One region of the Microbispora sp. GKU 823 genome, then DNA from elsewhere that is predicted to be linked to it. Evidence: riboswitches for the same ligand, from Rfam matches in the RefSeq annotation. Region 1 holds a riboswitch; the other holds the start of a gene.
The links. Region 1 has a riboswitch for cyclic di-AMP ahead of B1L11_RS34940 (C40 family peptidase). Riboswitches for the same ligand answer to the same signal wherever they lie in the genome.

Region 2: another riboswitch for cyclic di-AMP. It lies ahead of B1L11_RS35275 (C40 family peptidase); the one in region 1 lies ahead of B1L11_RS34940 (C40 family peptidase).

What each region holds. Positions count from the first base shown of each region.
Region 1 is NZ_MWJN01000097.1:2,047-9,261, forward strand. It holds gene B1L11_RS34930 (RDD family protein) at 1-780, opposite strand, end outside; gene B1L11_RS34935 (amino-acid N-acetyltransferase) at 918-1,478, opposite strand; cyclic di-AMP (ydaO/yuaA leader) riboswitch at 1,872-2,024, shown strand; gene B1L11_RS34940 (C40 family peptidase) at 2,175-3,134, shown strand; gene B1L11_RS34945 (LuxR C-terminal-related transcriptional regulator) at 3,168-3,416, opposite strand; gene B1L11_RS34950 (zinc-binding dehydrogenase) at 3,666-4,589, shown strand; gene lysS (lysine--tRNA ligase) at 4,668-6,353, opposite strand; gene B1L11_RS34960 (type III pantothenate kinase) at 6,413-7,195, opposite strand; gene B1L11_RS34965 (L-aspartate oxidase) at 7,203-7,215, opposite strand, start outside.
Region 2 is NZ_MWJN01000099.1:2,916-10,130, reverse strand. It holds gene B1L11_RS35285 (alpha/beta fold hydrolase) at 1-439, opposite strand, end outside; gene B1L11_RS48945 (hypothetical protein) at 388-591, opposite strand; gene B1L11_RS35280 (MarR family winged helix-turn-helix transcriptional regulator) at 653-1,069, shown strand; gene B1L11_RS35275 (C40 family peptidase) at 1,146-1,595, opposite strand; cyclic di-AMP (ydaO/yuaA leader) riboswitch at 1,780-1,937, opposite strand; gene B1L11_RS35270 (serine hydrolase) at 2,337-3,518, opposite strand; gene B1L11_RS35265 (hypothetical protein) at 3,578-4,669, opposite strand; gene B1L11_RS35260 (WD40 repeat domain-containing protein) at 4,749-5,663, opposite strand; gene B1L11_RS35255 (FAD-dependent monooxygenase) at 5,735-6,943, opposite strand; gene B1L11_RS35250 (TetR/AcrR family transcriptional regulator) at 7,027-7,215, shown strand, end outside.

The sequences.
Region 1 (7,215 bases):
GTCCCACAACAGCCACAGCACGTTCAGAAGGGAGGCGAGGCTCGCGAGGTAGCTGATAACGGGAATCCACTGCAGGAACTCGAAAACGTAGAGCACGCCGGCGCGCTTGAGCGCCGCGTCCTGGGGAAGCCCGCCCGCGTCGAGAGTGCCTCCGACCGGAACGACCTTGATTCCCATGACTTTCTTGCCGAGCGTCTGCCCCTGCGCCCGCAGCATGAGGAATTCGTAGGCGACCATGACGAGGCCGCCCAGGATCGCCGTGAGCAGTGACGCGAGGAAGTAACCGCTTCCGGTGGTGAACACCCCCGTCGTCGGGTCGATGCTCGCGTTGGTGACGACGATCCCCGTGATCACGAGCGTGATGATCGCGAAGGGGATGCCGACGATCACGCCGTCGATGATGCGGGCGACGAGGCGCTGCCACCACTCCGCGAGCGGGGCCGGGGCACCGGGGGGAATCGGCCCCGAGGCCGCGTACGGCTGGCCGAAGCCGGGCTGACCATAGCCCTGCTGGCCGTACTGCTGCTGCCCGTAACCGGGCTGCTGGCCCTGCTGGGCGGCGTAGCCCTGCTGCTGACCCTGCTGCTGGCCGTAGCCGCCCTGGGCGGGGTCGTAGCCGGGCGGCTGCTGCGGGCCCGTGTGTTGCCCGCGATAGCTGACGACCGTGACGTCTGGGTCGTAGTCCTGGGGCTGTCTGTCCGTGTTGTACCCGGGGTTCGATGACGGCGGTGGCGTTCCGTCCGACTCGTCCTGGGGGTACGGCGGCTGTCCGGTGCTCACCGTGTCACCTCGTTTCGAAGACGCATGCGCCGAACGTCTGTAGCACACGCTGATATTGCCAAAAGTAGCGACAGGTGTATCAACAGTCACCTTTGCAGCAGTCGACAACCACCGTCAAGATCGGCGATCAATGCCCATCAATGGTGATCAATGCGGTCGAGGTGCAGCAACATCCGGGTGTTCCCCAGCGTGTTCGGCTTGACGTGCTCCAGGTCGAGGAACTCGGCGACGCCCTCGTCGTACGACGCGAGCAGTTCCGCGTACACCTCCTGGGAGACTGGGGTGCCCTGGATGGGCGTGAAGCCGTGCCTGGCGAAGAACTCCACCGCGAAGGTGAGGCAGAAGACCCTCCGCACACCGAGGTCCCTGGCGGTCTCGATGAGCGCGGCGACGATCCGGTGGCCGATGCCCCCGCCGCGTGCCGCGGGGTCCACCGCGACGGTCCTGATCTCGGCCAGGTCCTCCCACAGCACGTGCAGCGCGCCACAGCCGACGACCTGCCCGCCCGTCTCGGCCACCCAGAACTCCTGGACGTCCTCGTACAGCGTGACCGTGCTCTTCTTGAGCAGGCGGGGACCGACGCCCGAATACGCGTCGACGAGGCGCCGGATCGCCCGGACGTCCGGCGTCCTGGCCCGGCGCACCGTCACGGCCGTGGCACCCGACTCACTGGATGTCTGCGCGGCGACCTGCTCCATGACCGGCCAGCCTAGCCGGACCGCGGCCGATCCCACGCGGTCGGTACGGATCGCGCCGCTACGGATAACGGTCATGTCCAAACACGACACCCGACACGATGCTTGACCCTGCGTAGCCATCAGGATACGGACGGATGCACGGCCGCGCCCTGAGGTGACTGTTCCGGTTCGTCCCACTTTTTTCATCCGCCCGAGCTGCACGGCCAATGCCTTAGATCGCTCTAAACCCAGGTGAACGCGGACGCATCACTACCGTTCCCGTGACCCGACCGTGATCGTTTGGTTGTCAAACGTAGACGGGTTTCGGAGTTCTGGTTGAGCAAGAACTCGCCGTGCACTATCGTCCAGCGACGATGCCGGTCATCGTGAGCGCTCACGGCGACCGGGCGCCGAATCTTCGAAGCACCGAGTGCGAAGGGGAACCGGGGACCCAACTGCAGGATCAGGATCGGTTCGATCTCGGATCGTCAAGGGGTGAATCCGCAAAGGTAGGGCTACTCCGGCCCGAACCCGTCAGCTAACCCGGTAGGCGCTCAGAGGTGCCCCGCCGTACGGCCCCGTCTCGACGACGGACCCGCCGCGGGCACATGTGGGAGAGGAGCTCGGTTGCGCATGCGTGGAGGACGGCCGGCGGGCAGGCACGCCCGCGGCCGAGGGTCCGGATCCGGCACGGCCGGTCCGGGTGCCGTCCGCCGCTTGGCGTTCGTCGGCGTCGCGATCACCGCGATCACGTTCGGCGCCCCGGTGGTCCGCGCCACCGCCGACCCCAAGCCGAGCCTCAAGGAGCTCACCGCGCAGGTCGAGAGCCTCTACACCGAGATCGAGACCCTCACCGAGCAGTACAACGGCGAGCGCGTGCGCCTGAAGGCGGCCGAGCGGTCCGCCGACCTCGCCAAGAAGAACCTCGCCAAGAGCGAGGCCGAACTCGAGGTCCGCCGGCAGAAGGCGAGCGCCCTCGCGCAGCACTCCTACATGACCAACGGGCTCGGCAACGCGCTCGTGCTCATCGACAGCGACGCCGACCCGCGGCGATACCTGGACCAGGCCTCCACGACGTACGCGCTGGAGCTGCAGGAGAGCCAGGAGGTCGCCGAGGTCACCAAGGCCATGGACGCCGCCGCGCGGGCCAGGGAGAGCGCCTCCGCCCGGCAGGCCGAGGTCAAGAAGCTCCTCAGCGGCCTCGACTCACGGCGCGACAAGATCACCAAGCTGATCAAGAAGACCGAGAGCAACCTCTACCGGCAGGTCTCCCGGACGGTCGGCGCCGAGACCCGCAGCAGGATGTCGTTCCCCATCGTGGGCGACGGCAAGGCCGCCCAGGCGGCGCGCTGGGCCCTCAAGCAGCAGCTCAAGCCGTACGTGTGGGGCGCCGAGGGGCCCGGCTCCTTCGACTGCTCGGGCCTGGTCATGGCGGCTTACCAGTCCGTCGGCATCAGCCTGCCTCACTACACGGGCGACCAGTGGACGGCCGGCACGCACATCTCCCGCGACCAGCTTCGCCCCGGCGACCTGGTGTTCTTCTACCCCGACCTGCACCACGTGGGCATCTACATCGGCGGTGGCTACATGATCCACGCGCCGCGCACGGGAGACGTCATCCACATCGCGAAGATCGCCGGGCGGCCGTTCGCGGGAGCGGTGCGCGTCGCCGACTGAGCCCTTCCTCGCCGGAGGGCGTCGCGGACGCGGTCAGATGAGGCGGCGGCGCGCCGCCCAGGCGACGGCCTCGATCGCGGTGGCGACGCCGATCCGGTCGCAGATGCATCGCAGCCGGCGCCGCACGGTGCGCCCGCTGACGTCGAGACTGCGGCCCACCCGGTCGGCGGTCACGCCCTTGGCCAGCTCCGCGAGGAGAAGCAGATCCTCTTCGGTGAGACCGGCACGCTCAAGGTCCGAGGCGAGATTGTCACCTCGGTAGACGACCTCGGGAACACCCATCGTCCGCCCTCCCCCACGACGATGCTTCGTCGGCCCACCCTTCAGGGACGGTAAACGCCTGCCATGAAGGTCGTCAAGGTTCGGAGTCGAGCCTCCGGCCGTACGCCGCCTCTGTAGCGGAACGGGCCGTGGGCCATCGCCTTTCCTTCGCCTCCCTTACGCACTTCCAGGTGCCTTCTTACCGGAAGAGAGCAGCTCTCCTTACGCTCCTTGCCACGCCGGAAGGACACGCCGGAAGGAGAGGAACTCATGAGAGCACTGGTGGCACGGGATGGAGCCGTGCGGGTCGTCGAGGTGGCAGAGCCCGAGCCGGGGCCGGGGCAGGTGCGGATCAGGGTCGAGGCGGCGGCCGTGAACCCCGTCGACCTGTTCACGGCCGCGGGCGCCCTCGCCGACGGCGGGCTCATGCCGCACCTGGAGACGTACGCACTCGGCTGGGACGTGGCAGGCGTGGTCGATGGGACCGGACCGGGAGTGACGGGCGTACGCCCGGGCGAGCGGGTCATCGGGCTGTCGGACCGGCTGACGGAGCCGCTCAAGACCCAGGCGGACCTGGTCGTGCTGGACGAGACGGCCGTCGCGCCCGCGCCCGCCGGGGTGGCCGCGCCCGAGGCGTCGACGCTGCCGCTGAACGCGCTCACCGCCGTCCAGGCGCTCGATCTCGCCGGGCTCGCCGAGGGTGAGACCCTGCTCGTCACGGGAGCGGCCGGTGGCGTCGGCGGCTATCTCGTGGAGCTGGCCGCAGCACGGGGGCTCAGGGTCGCCGCGGTCGCCGCGCCCGGCGACGAGGCACTCGTCCGGGGCTTCGGCGCGGAATGGTTCGTCCCGAGGGGCGCCGACCTGGCCGCGGCCGTCAGAGCCGTCGTTCCCGGCGGCGTGCACGGCCTGGTGGACGCGGCGGTCGTCGGCCTGCCCGCGCTGGACGCCGTGCGCAACGGGGGCGCGTTCGTCGCCGTCGTCGCGGGGCAGGCCCCCGTCCCGCTGCGCGGCATCCGGGTCCCGACGGTGTTCGTCCGCGCCGACGCGGCCCAGCTCCGGGACGTCGCGAAGCTCGCCGAGGCGGGACGGCTGAGCATGCGGGTCGCCGGCACCTATCCGCTGGAGCGGGCGGCCGAGGCGCACGAACGCCTGCGGAGAGGCGGCCTGCGCGGCCGGTTGGTCCTGCTGCCCTGATTCGCCTACGCCGCTACGCCTGTCTCGGCGCACGGCTGTGGGCCGGACGGTCATACCGTCCGGCCCACCCTCAGGAGATCAGGCGCGGCCGAGCAGCTCGCGCACCCGGTCGCGGCCCACGGCCAGCAGCAGCGTGGGCAGCCGCGGGCCGGTGTCGCGGCCGACGAGCAGCCGGTAGAGCAGAGCGAAGAAGGCGCGCTGGGCGGCCTTCAGCTCGGGCGTGGCCGCCTTGGCGTCCATGTCGAGCCCGGCCTGCACCTTCGGCACGCCGTACACGAGCGTGGTCAGCCCGTCGAGCGACCAGTGCTCGTCGAGGCCCTCCACCAGCAGGCGCAGCGACTCCCGGTCCTGCTCGCCGAGCGTGTCGAGCAGCTCCTTGTCGGGCGTCTCGCGCACCTGCGTCCGCTCCTCCGCGGGCACGTACGTGTTCACCCAGTGCTGGGCGCGGTCGAGCCGCGGCCGCAGCTCGTCCAGCCCGGAGATCTCCGGGTCGAACGCGCGCAGGATGCGCAGCGTCTGCTCCTCGTGCCCGGTGGCGATGTCCACGACCGAGGCCAGGGTCCGGTAGGGCAGCCGCCGCGGCGTCTCCGGCAGGACCCGGGAGGCGGTGCTCGACGCGCGGCGGTAGGCCGCCTGGTCGGCCGGCAGCGCCGTGCCGTCCTGCACCTTCCTGGTCAGCGTGTCCCACTCGTCGTACATGCGCTGGATCTCCTGGTCGAAGGAGACCTTGAACGACTGGTTGGGACGGCGGCGGGCGTACAGCCAGCGCAGCAGCGCGGGCTCCATGATCGACAGAGCGTCGGCCGGGGTCGGCACGCCACCCTTGGAGCTGCTCATCTTGGCCATGCCGCTGATGCCGACGAAGGCGTACATCGGCCCGATCGGCTGCGGGGCGTCGAACACCTCGCGGACGATCTGGCCGCCGACGACGAACGACGAGCCCGGCGAGCTGTGGTCCACGCCCGACGGCTCGAAGACCACGCCCTCGTAGGCCCAGCGCATCGGCCAGTCGACCTTCCACACCAGCTTGCCGCGGGTGTGCTCGGACAGCAGGACGGTCTCACCGTGGCCGCACACGCAGGTGTACGACATCGCGGTGGTCTCGTCGTCGTACGACGTGACCGTGGTCAGGTCGCGGTCGCAGACCGAGCAGTAGGGCTTGTAGGGGTAGTAGCCCCCGGCGCCGGAGCCGTCGTCCTCGCTCGCGGCCCCCGAGCCCTCCAGGGCCGCGGCCTCGTCGGCGTCCGTGACCTCCTTGGCCTTGGCCTTCTTGGTGCGGTACTGGTCGAGGATCGCGTCGATCCTCCGCCGCTCGCGCATGGCGAGCAGCACCTGCTCCCGGTACGCGCCGGAGGTGTACATCTGCGTCTGGCTGATGCCGTGGAACTCCACGCCGAGCTCGTTCAACGCGGCGATCATCGGCGCCTTGAAGTGCTCGGCCCAGTTCGGGTACTCGCTGCCGGGCGGGGCCGGGACGGTGGTCAGCGGCTTGCCGATGTGCTCGTTCCAGGCGGGGTCGATGCCCACAGGAACCTTGCGGAAGCGGTCGAAGTCGTCCCACGAGATGATGTGCACGCACTCGTGGCCGCGGCGCCTGATCTCGTCGGCCACCAGGTGCGGGGTCATGACCTCGCGGAGGTTGCCCAGGTGGATCGGGCCGGACGGGCTGAGGCCGGACGCGCAGACGACGGGTTTGCCCGGTGCGCGCCGTTCAGCCTCGGCGATGACCTCATCGGCGAAACGCGCCACCCAGTCGGCGTCCATCACGTCAGTCCTCTCTGAACGGGATCCTGCCTTCTATGGTCCCGTACGCGAGGGAGTCGTCAGGACGCGTTACGGGCGTAGACCAGCCGCAGGCCGATCAGTGTGAGCCAGGGCTCGTGCACGTCGATCGTACGGGCCTCGCCGATGACGAGCGGCGCACCGGTGCCCGTGGCGACCACGGTGACGTCGTCGGGGTCGGAGGCCAGTTCGGCCGTCATCCGGTCCACGATCCCGTCGACCAGGCCGGCGAAGCCGTAGATGATGCCCGACTGGAGCGCCTCCACCGTGTTCTTGGCGATCACCGACCGCGGCCGGACCAGCTCGACCTTGTGGAGCTGGGCCCCGGCCGTGGCCAGCGCGTCCACCGAGATCTCCAGGCCGGGCGCGGTCACCGCGCCGACGTACTCGCCCCGGGCCGAGACGGCGTCGAACGAGGTGGCCGTGCCGAAGTCCACGATCACGCACGGCCCGCCGTACAGGGTGGTGGCGGCGAGCGCGTTCACGATGCGGTCGCTGCCGACCTCCTTGGGGTTGTCCATCCGGACCGGGACGCCGGTGCGCACGCCGGGCTCGACGACCACCGCAGTGACGTCGCCGTAGTAGCGCCGGGACATCTCCCGCATCTCGTTGAGCACCGACGGGACCGTGGAGCAGATCGCGATGCCGCTGATGTCGGCGTCCTTGAGCAGCGGCGACTGCCCGAGCAGACCCTGGAGCACCACCGCGATCTCGTCCGCCGTACGGCGGGGGTCGGTGGCGATCCGCCAGTGCTCGATCACCTCTTCACCCTCGAACAGGCCCAGCACCGTGTGGGTATTGCTGACGTCGATGGTGAGCAGCATTCCCTGATTATGCCTCACGA
Region 2 (7,215 bases), on a different contig from region 1:
CGGGGACGTCGACGTGCCTCAACCGGCGGAGCAGTTTGGGGTCGTGCATGTAGGGGTCGCCCGCCAGCGTGCGCATGGTGGCCATGTCGGCCGCCCGGCGTGCGAGTTGGTCGGCGGGGACATCGGCCGGATCGACGTAGAACCGCTGCGAGTCGTGCCAGGCGTACTCGGCGACGCCGCGGGCGTCGAGGGAGAAGAAGTCGCGGATCGGCTCGCCGGGGACGTGCACGCCGACGGCGTCGATCAGCACCAGGCCGGTGATGATCCCCGCGGTGTCGCGTACGGCCATCTCGGCGGCGATCCAGCCGCCGAGGGAGGAGCCGACGACGAGGACGTCGCGCAGTCCGAGCCGATGCAGGCAGTGCAGGTAGGCCAGGGCGAGGTCGTCTATGCCGGTGAGCCATGGAGGGCGGGGCGTGCCGTCCCAGCCGGGGTGCACAGGCGTGATGGCGTGTGTCGTCCGATGAAGGTGCCGGGCGAGCCGGCGACCGTGGCGGGGCCGCCGCCGCCGTGCAGGATCAGGGCCGGTCGGCCGGTTCCGGCCTCCGACACGGTGAGGGACAGGTCGTCGTAGAGCGAGATCGTGGTCATGGGCACAGCATAACTAAACATGTTTATTTAAACTAGCTTAGTATCGTACTAAGCTTGTACCGTGCACGGCGATCTGCAAGAACTCGGACGAGCCGTCAAACAGGCTCAGTATCGGCAGCACCGGGCCCTGGAGAGCGGGCTGTCGGCGATCGGCGCGACGCTGGCCCAGTGGGACGCCCTCCGGGCGATCAGCCGCTCTCCCGGGGCGTCGGCCCGGGAACTGGCCGCGGCCACCTTCCAGACCGAGCAGGCCTTCGGGACCCTCGCCGGTCGGCTGGTCGCCCAGGGATGGATCGAGCGCCGGCCCGGGCGCGGCCGGCGCATCGAGCACCATCTCACCCCTTCCGGCGAGCAGGTCCTGCAAACCGGGCACAAGGTCGCCGACGAGGTGCTCGCCAGGTGCTACACCGCCTTGTCGGACACGGACCGCGGGACCCTGCTGGTCCTGCTCCGACGCCTCATCGCGGACGGCGCGTAGTTCGATCGGCGAGATGCCCCGGGCGGCGGCGTGCGCCGGGGACATCTCCGCCGAGGATTTCTCCGTGGCCCCGCTGTCAGACCCCGGGGCGTACGGCGGTGAGGAAGCTGCTCCTCCAGTAACCGTTGAGCTTGTCGACGCTGACCACCGCGCCGCTGTGCGGGGCGCTGATCACCTTCTTGTGCCCGATGTACATGCCCACGTGGCCGCCGCCGCTGGTGAAGATGAGGTCGCCGGGCTTGAGGTGCGCCAGGGAGACCCTCTTCTTGACGGCATCGAGCATCGACCATGTCGTGCGCGGGAGCTTGACGCCGGCCTTGCGCCAGGCGAACTGGACGAGCCCGGAGCAGTCGAACGCCCGTGGGCCCGTCGCGCCCCATACGTACGGATCGCCGAGGTGCTTCTTCGCCACCTTGATGGCGTGCTCGGCCTTCTCCTGCTGGAGGGCCGACTTGGTGACCTTCGTGTTCGCGGAGTCGTCCGCCGTGGACGCCGCGGGGACCTCGCCGTTGTCCGGGGTGGTCACCGTAGCGGGGGGCTCGGGTGGGATGACCGTCGAGGCCGCCGGTGGGGCTGCCACCGCCCCCGACGCGGCGGCCGCGGGGAGCGCGCTCAAGGCTCCTGCGGAGGCGGTGAGTGCCGCGCTACTGATCGTGACGCAGGCAATGCGGAGCAGAGTGGTGGAGTTGGTAGACAGGGGATCTCTCCCTAGGGTCTTCCGCTTGTGCCTACCGGGTTAGCTGACGGATTCGGGCGGGGAAGTCGCCCTACGGCGCTGACGCGCCGATTCACCCCAGACCTTCGTCGAAGGTCGATTGGTTCCCCGGCTCCGGGCCTCCTTGCTGCACGGATTCGGCATCACCGCCGCCCAGGGGGGCGGAGAGGACGTGGCGACGGTGACAGTGGATGGTCGTTTTCGAACACGGGCCGGCCGGGTTCGTAACGGCGGCGTCACGTGGACCCCGTCGTAGGGCAAGGAAACTACCAACTTGCCCCATGTAGTCGCAAAGGCCCCAAAAAGGTAAGGATCACGTAAAAAGGATCAAAAGCGCATAACCGCAGGTCACGGGATGTCCATAGGCTGATGTATGTGACGCTCGTCACATGCGTTACGCGTCTTCCGGGCCGTCAACGCACGCACATACAGCCCGCGAACGGCTCGCGGGGACTGAGTCGTGCGCGGTGAGGTCATCGCCGCTCTGCACCAGTTGGTATTACTCCCCGATCCCGGCCGTCGAGCGCCCCGGCTCCCGTGGCGGTGGTCCCTCTACGGCTTCACGAGGGCCGTGGTCACCACTTCGGCGGCTTCGGCAGGCCCGTATCGGTCTCTCGGGACATTCCGTCCGAGCCGTACGACGACCGTGTCCGAGCCGGGATCGACCTGGATGACCTGACCACCGAAACCCAGTGCCCAGTACATGTCGTGAGGTGCGCCCTCGACCAGGCGCCGGCGTGGCGCGGCGGAACTCCGCTCTCTCGTGCTGGGCTTCAGCGGGTCGACGACGGGACCGCGGGCGTTCACCCACCACAGGTAGCCGTACGCGGCGTTCAACTTCTGCGACGGCCGGCCGGTCGCCGCCTCGACCCACCGCCGGGGGACGATCTGCTTCCCCTGCCAGTTTCCTTCCCGTAGGAAGAGATAGCCGAAGCGGGCCATGTCCTCGCAGGTGGAGTTCAGGCCGGAGAACATGTTGGTGTTGCCGGCTCCATCAAGGGTCATCCTCGAGCGGCTCATGCCGAGGGGGCCGAAAAGCCTCTCCTGCGCGTACGCCGCAGGACTCTGCCCGGTCGCCTTCGTGAGCACGGCATCGAGCGTCTGGATGGCGGAGTTGTTGTATGCCCAGACGTCCCCGGGGGCCGCGTCCTGGGCGAGACCGACGGCGAAGCCCGTGCGATCGGCGGCCCGGACGAGGCGGCGGTAGTCGGTGTCGAAATCCCAGTGCCGGCCGGAGACGTTGCTCAGGATGTCCTTGATCGTGACGTCTGCCGAGGGGGTGCCGGCCCACTCGGGGACGTACTCAGACACCTTGTCATCGATGGAAAGCCTGCCCTCCGCTTCGGCGATGCCGACCAGGGTGCCGGCGTAGGACTTGGTCGCGGAGAAAACCTCCTGGCTGGTGGTCGTGTCGGCGTCGTTCCAGTACCAGTCGGCCACGAGTCGCCCGTGCCGGATCACGACCAGGCAGTTCGCGCCTCTCCTCCCGGCATCGAGAGCGATCTTCTCCAACCCGGCGCGGTCGAAACCGGCGTCATCCGGGCTGATGCGACGCCATTCCGCTCCCGGATAGGCGGTCGTGGCGGGACGGAGGGCGGCCGACGGGGTGGGAAGACCTGTCCGCGTCTGCGGTGGTGTGGTCCGGGACCCGGCCGAGCACGCCGAGCCGAAGGCGGCGGCCGCGAGAGTCAGCGTCAGGACGCCCCGCGCGATGGGGGACTCGCTCCGCCGCATGCTCACCCTCTCCGCCTTCGGCCACTCCTACCGGTGCACGATGTGGCGATTCCAGCCGGTCAGCGCGTACGCCAGAAAGTGCCGTTGGCCGAGGGATCGTCGGGGTCGCCCTGCGGCACGGTGAATCCCGCCCCCCACAGCGTCGCCGTCCCGGGCCTGCGCGCGATCGAGAACAGCGCGGCGTCGGTGCCGGCCTTGCGAGGGAGCGGGGTGCTCCGCCAGGCCGAACCCGTGACGTGCCACAAGGTGGAGTTCCAGTTGCCCTGCACGACCCACATACCGCCCTTGCCGTCGGGCTCCACCTCCGTGTACGGCTGGGCGTTGGCCGTACCGACCGAGGCGAGCCACGAACGGCCGTTCCAGCGCATGACCAGGGTCCGGCTGTAGGTCACGTCGTCACCCTCGTCGTCGGCGCCCTCCCAGGTGACGCCGCCGACGGCCCACACGTTGCCGGGGCTCACGACGGCGATGTCGTTGAGGACCGCGGCGGCGTCGGGCGCGGGAAGCTTGATCGCGGGTGTGGGCATCAGCGCCCAGGACCTTCCGTTCCACCGCATGATCGCGGGACGATCGCCCTTGGTCCCCGCCGCCCAGACGTCACCGGCCTTGTACGCGTCGACGGCGGCGGCGCGGGCCGGCAGCCGCACGCTCTTCCACGAGGACCCGGTCCAGTGCCGGGCCGAGGCCGAGGACTCGGCGACCGCCCAGACGTCCTTCGCGCCCGTTCCGTCGGCGTCCGTCGCGGAGAAGCCGCTGCCGAGCGAGGCGGTGGTCCACCCGCGGCCGTTCCACCGAGCGGCCTTCCCCGGACCGAAGACCCACACGTCCCTGTTCGAGCCGGCCGTCACGGCCGTCAGTTCGTACGGCGGGCTGCCGGGGATCACCTGCCACGATCCGCCGTCGAACCACTCGACCAGGCCGCGCTGCCTGCCGTTCACGACCCGGTGTCCGGCCGCCCACACCGACCCGTTGCCCAGGGCCGTCACGTCGTTGAGTACGTCGTCCCCGGGCAGCGTGTTCACCCTGGTCAGCCGCCACTCCGGCGCGCTCTCCCCGGCCTGGCCGCCCTGCCGGGTCACGCCGTGGGCCGCCACGGCCGGCAGGCACGCCAGCCCGAGCGCCGTCATGGCCGAGACGAATACGGTACGCACGATGCTTCCCCTTCCGCTCACCAGTACGACGTCTGATGGAGGGGAGCCGTTCACACGTCGCCGACGGCAGAGGCCGGACTCACTGCTTCTCCGTCCACGGCTCGTATTCGTCGTCCCCGGGGAGCACCCAGACCTTCACGTCGGGCCTGGTGATCGTCCGGAGCGGCGTCGCCTTGCCGGTCGTCTTCGAGACCCGGTAGATCGCCACGCCCGTCCTGGTCTTCGACCGGACGATCAGGCGTCCCGCCTTGTCGAAGTCGAGGTCGTCGACGTACTGTCCCCGGGGCAGCCGCACGGTGATGGTGCCGCTCGCCTTGCCGGTACGCAGGTCGACCAGGCGCAGCTTGCGAGACTTGGGCCACGAGCCGACAGGCGCCGCCGCCGTCACGTAGTCGTTCGCCAGGGCCACCGGCGACAGCCGCGTCTTCGACCGCAGCCGGGTGCGCAGCCCTCGGTCGAACACCGTCACCCGGCCCCCCAGCACCCCTTGCATCAGCAGCCGCTTGCTGTCCGGGCTGAAGCCCGAGAAGCTCCACTCGTCCGTCCCTCCGGGCTGCGGCAACGTCTTGCCTTTCCGCACGTCCACCAGGACCCCCAGCCCCGGCGCCGAGGTCCCGGTGACCACGAAACTGCCGTCGTCCGACACCGACGGCCACTCCTCGCCGGTCGTGTACGCCTCGATGCTCCGGATCACTCTTTCCTTGCCGTGCAGAGTCCGCTCGGCGAACCGCCCGTCCGACTTGCGGAAATAGAAGAAGTGCCGGCCGTCTCCGCTGACCAGGAACGCCGTCCGGGCCCCGGCGTTGACCGCGTCGCTGGGCGCGACGGCGAGCGCTTCGGGCACCTTCACCACGTCTCCGTTGGTGAGCACCAGTTCCCAGGTCTGCGTTCGCTGTGCGTACGCGATCGTGACCGGCGTGGCGGCCGCCGCGGGGTGTCCGCTCAGCGGAACGGCGGTCAGGAGAACTGTCGCGAGAACCGTACGCAATCTCATACGGGGTGAGATGCCGGATAACCCCGAAATGTTGCCGGTTCCCGAACTCCACCGCGGCCCACGGTGCGCGGCTACGAGGCCGGCGTGCGGTAATCCCTGATCGTGATCGCGGTCGCGGCCCTGCGGATGGGCTCGGTGACCCGCTCGATCATGCGGTTCTTCCCCGGCAGATGCGGCATCAGCCGCAACATCAGCATCTGGAACCGGATCTGTGCCGCGGACTTCAGCACCATGCCCTTGAGGTTGCCCGCGGCGAGCTTCTGGTTCTCCTCCACGAAGTGCCGCATCTCGCGCTCGTAGGCGGCGAACCCCGCGGCGTGGTCGCCCGCCGCCTCGGCGAGGCAGCCCGCGAGAACGTAGGCGCCGACCAGGGCCAGGCTGGTGCCCTGACCGGACGCGGGTGAGGCCGCGTAGGCGGCGTCGCCCACGAGCGCCACCCGGCCCGACGACCAGCGGTCCATGCGCACCTGGCTGATCGAGTCCAGGTAGAAGTCCGGCGCGTCCCCCATGGCGTCGAGGAGGCGCGGGACCTCCCAGCCCTGGCCGGAGAAGACGTCGGCGAGGAGCTTCTTCTGCTGCGCGGGGTCCCGCCGGTCGTACTCCAGCGGCGGCGAGGAGAACAGGAACATCGCCTTGGCGTCGTCGCCGCGCCCGGTGCTGTACATCCCGGCGCTCCTGCCCGGGGCCGGATGCATCATCTCCGTACGGTCCAGGTGGAGATGGTTCGGCACCGTGAAGATCGAGATGTAGTGCCCGAGGTCGTGGACGAACCGCGACTCCTCGCCGAAGGCCAGCCCGCGTACGGTGGAGTGCAGGCCGTCGGCGCCCACCACCAGGTCGAACGTGCGCGGGGAGCCGTTCACGAAGGTGACGTGCACGCCGTCGGGGGTCTCCCGCAGGGCGGTGACGGAGTCGTCGAAGACGTACTCGACGCCGTCTCCGGTCGCCGCGTGCAGGAGCCGGGTGAGGTCGCCACGCATGATCTCGACGTCGTCGCCCTCTCGGCCGCCGAACAGCTGCGCGCTCATCGTGCCGATCTGCCTGCCGCGTGCGTCGACGAAGCGTGCGACCTGCATGTCGGTGCTGTGCCGCCGCACCTCGTCCAGCAGGCCCATGCGGGCGACGACGTCGAGTGCCGCCCCCCGAATGTCGATCTTGTAGCCGCCGTCCCGCAGCGAGGGCGCGCGTTCCACGACGGTCACCGCGAAGCCGTGCTCGCGGAGCCAGAAAGCCAGCGTCAGCCCGGCGACGCTTCCGCCGGAGACCAAGATGTTCGCCATGCCGGGAACTGTACAAGCGTCTCAATCACCTGTCTAGCACGATTGTCCAAGACATTTGTGCTTGCATGGGCTAGGCTCTGAGCATGGGAAACCGGGAAGATCTGCTCGCGGGCGCCAAGCGGTGCCTGATGGAGAAGGGATACTCCGGCACCACCGCGCGTGACATCGCGGCGGCCGCCGGCACGAGCCTCGCCGCCATCGGCTATCACTTCAGATCGACGAAGGCCCTGCTCGACGCGGCCCTCATCGAGGCGATGGAGGAATGGGGAAAG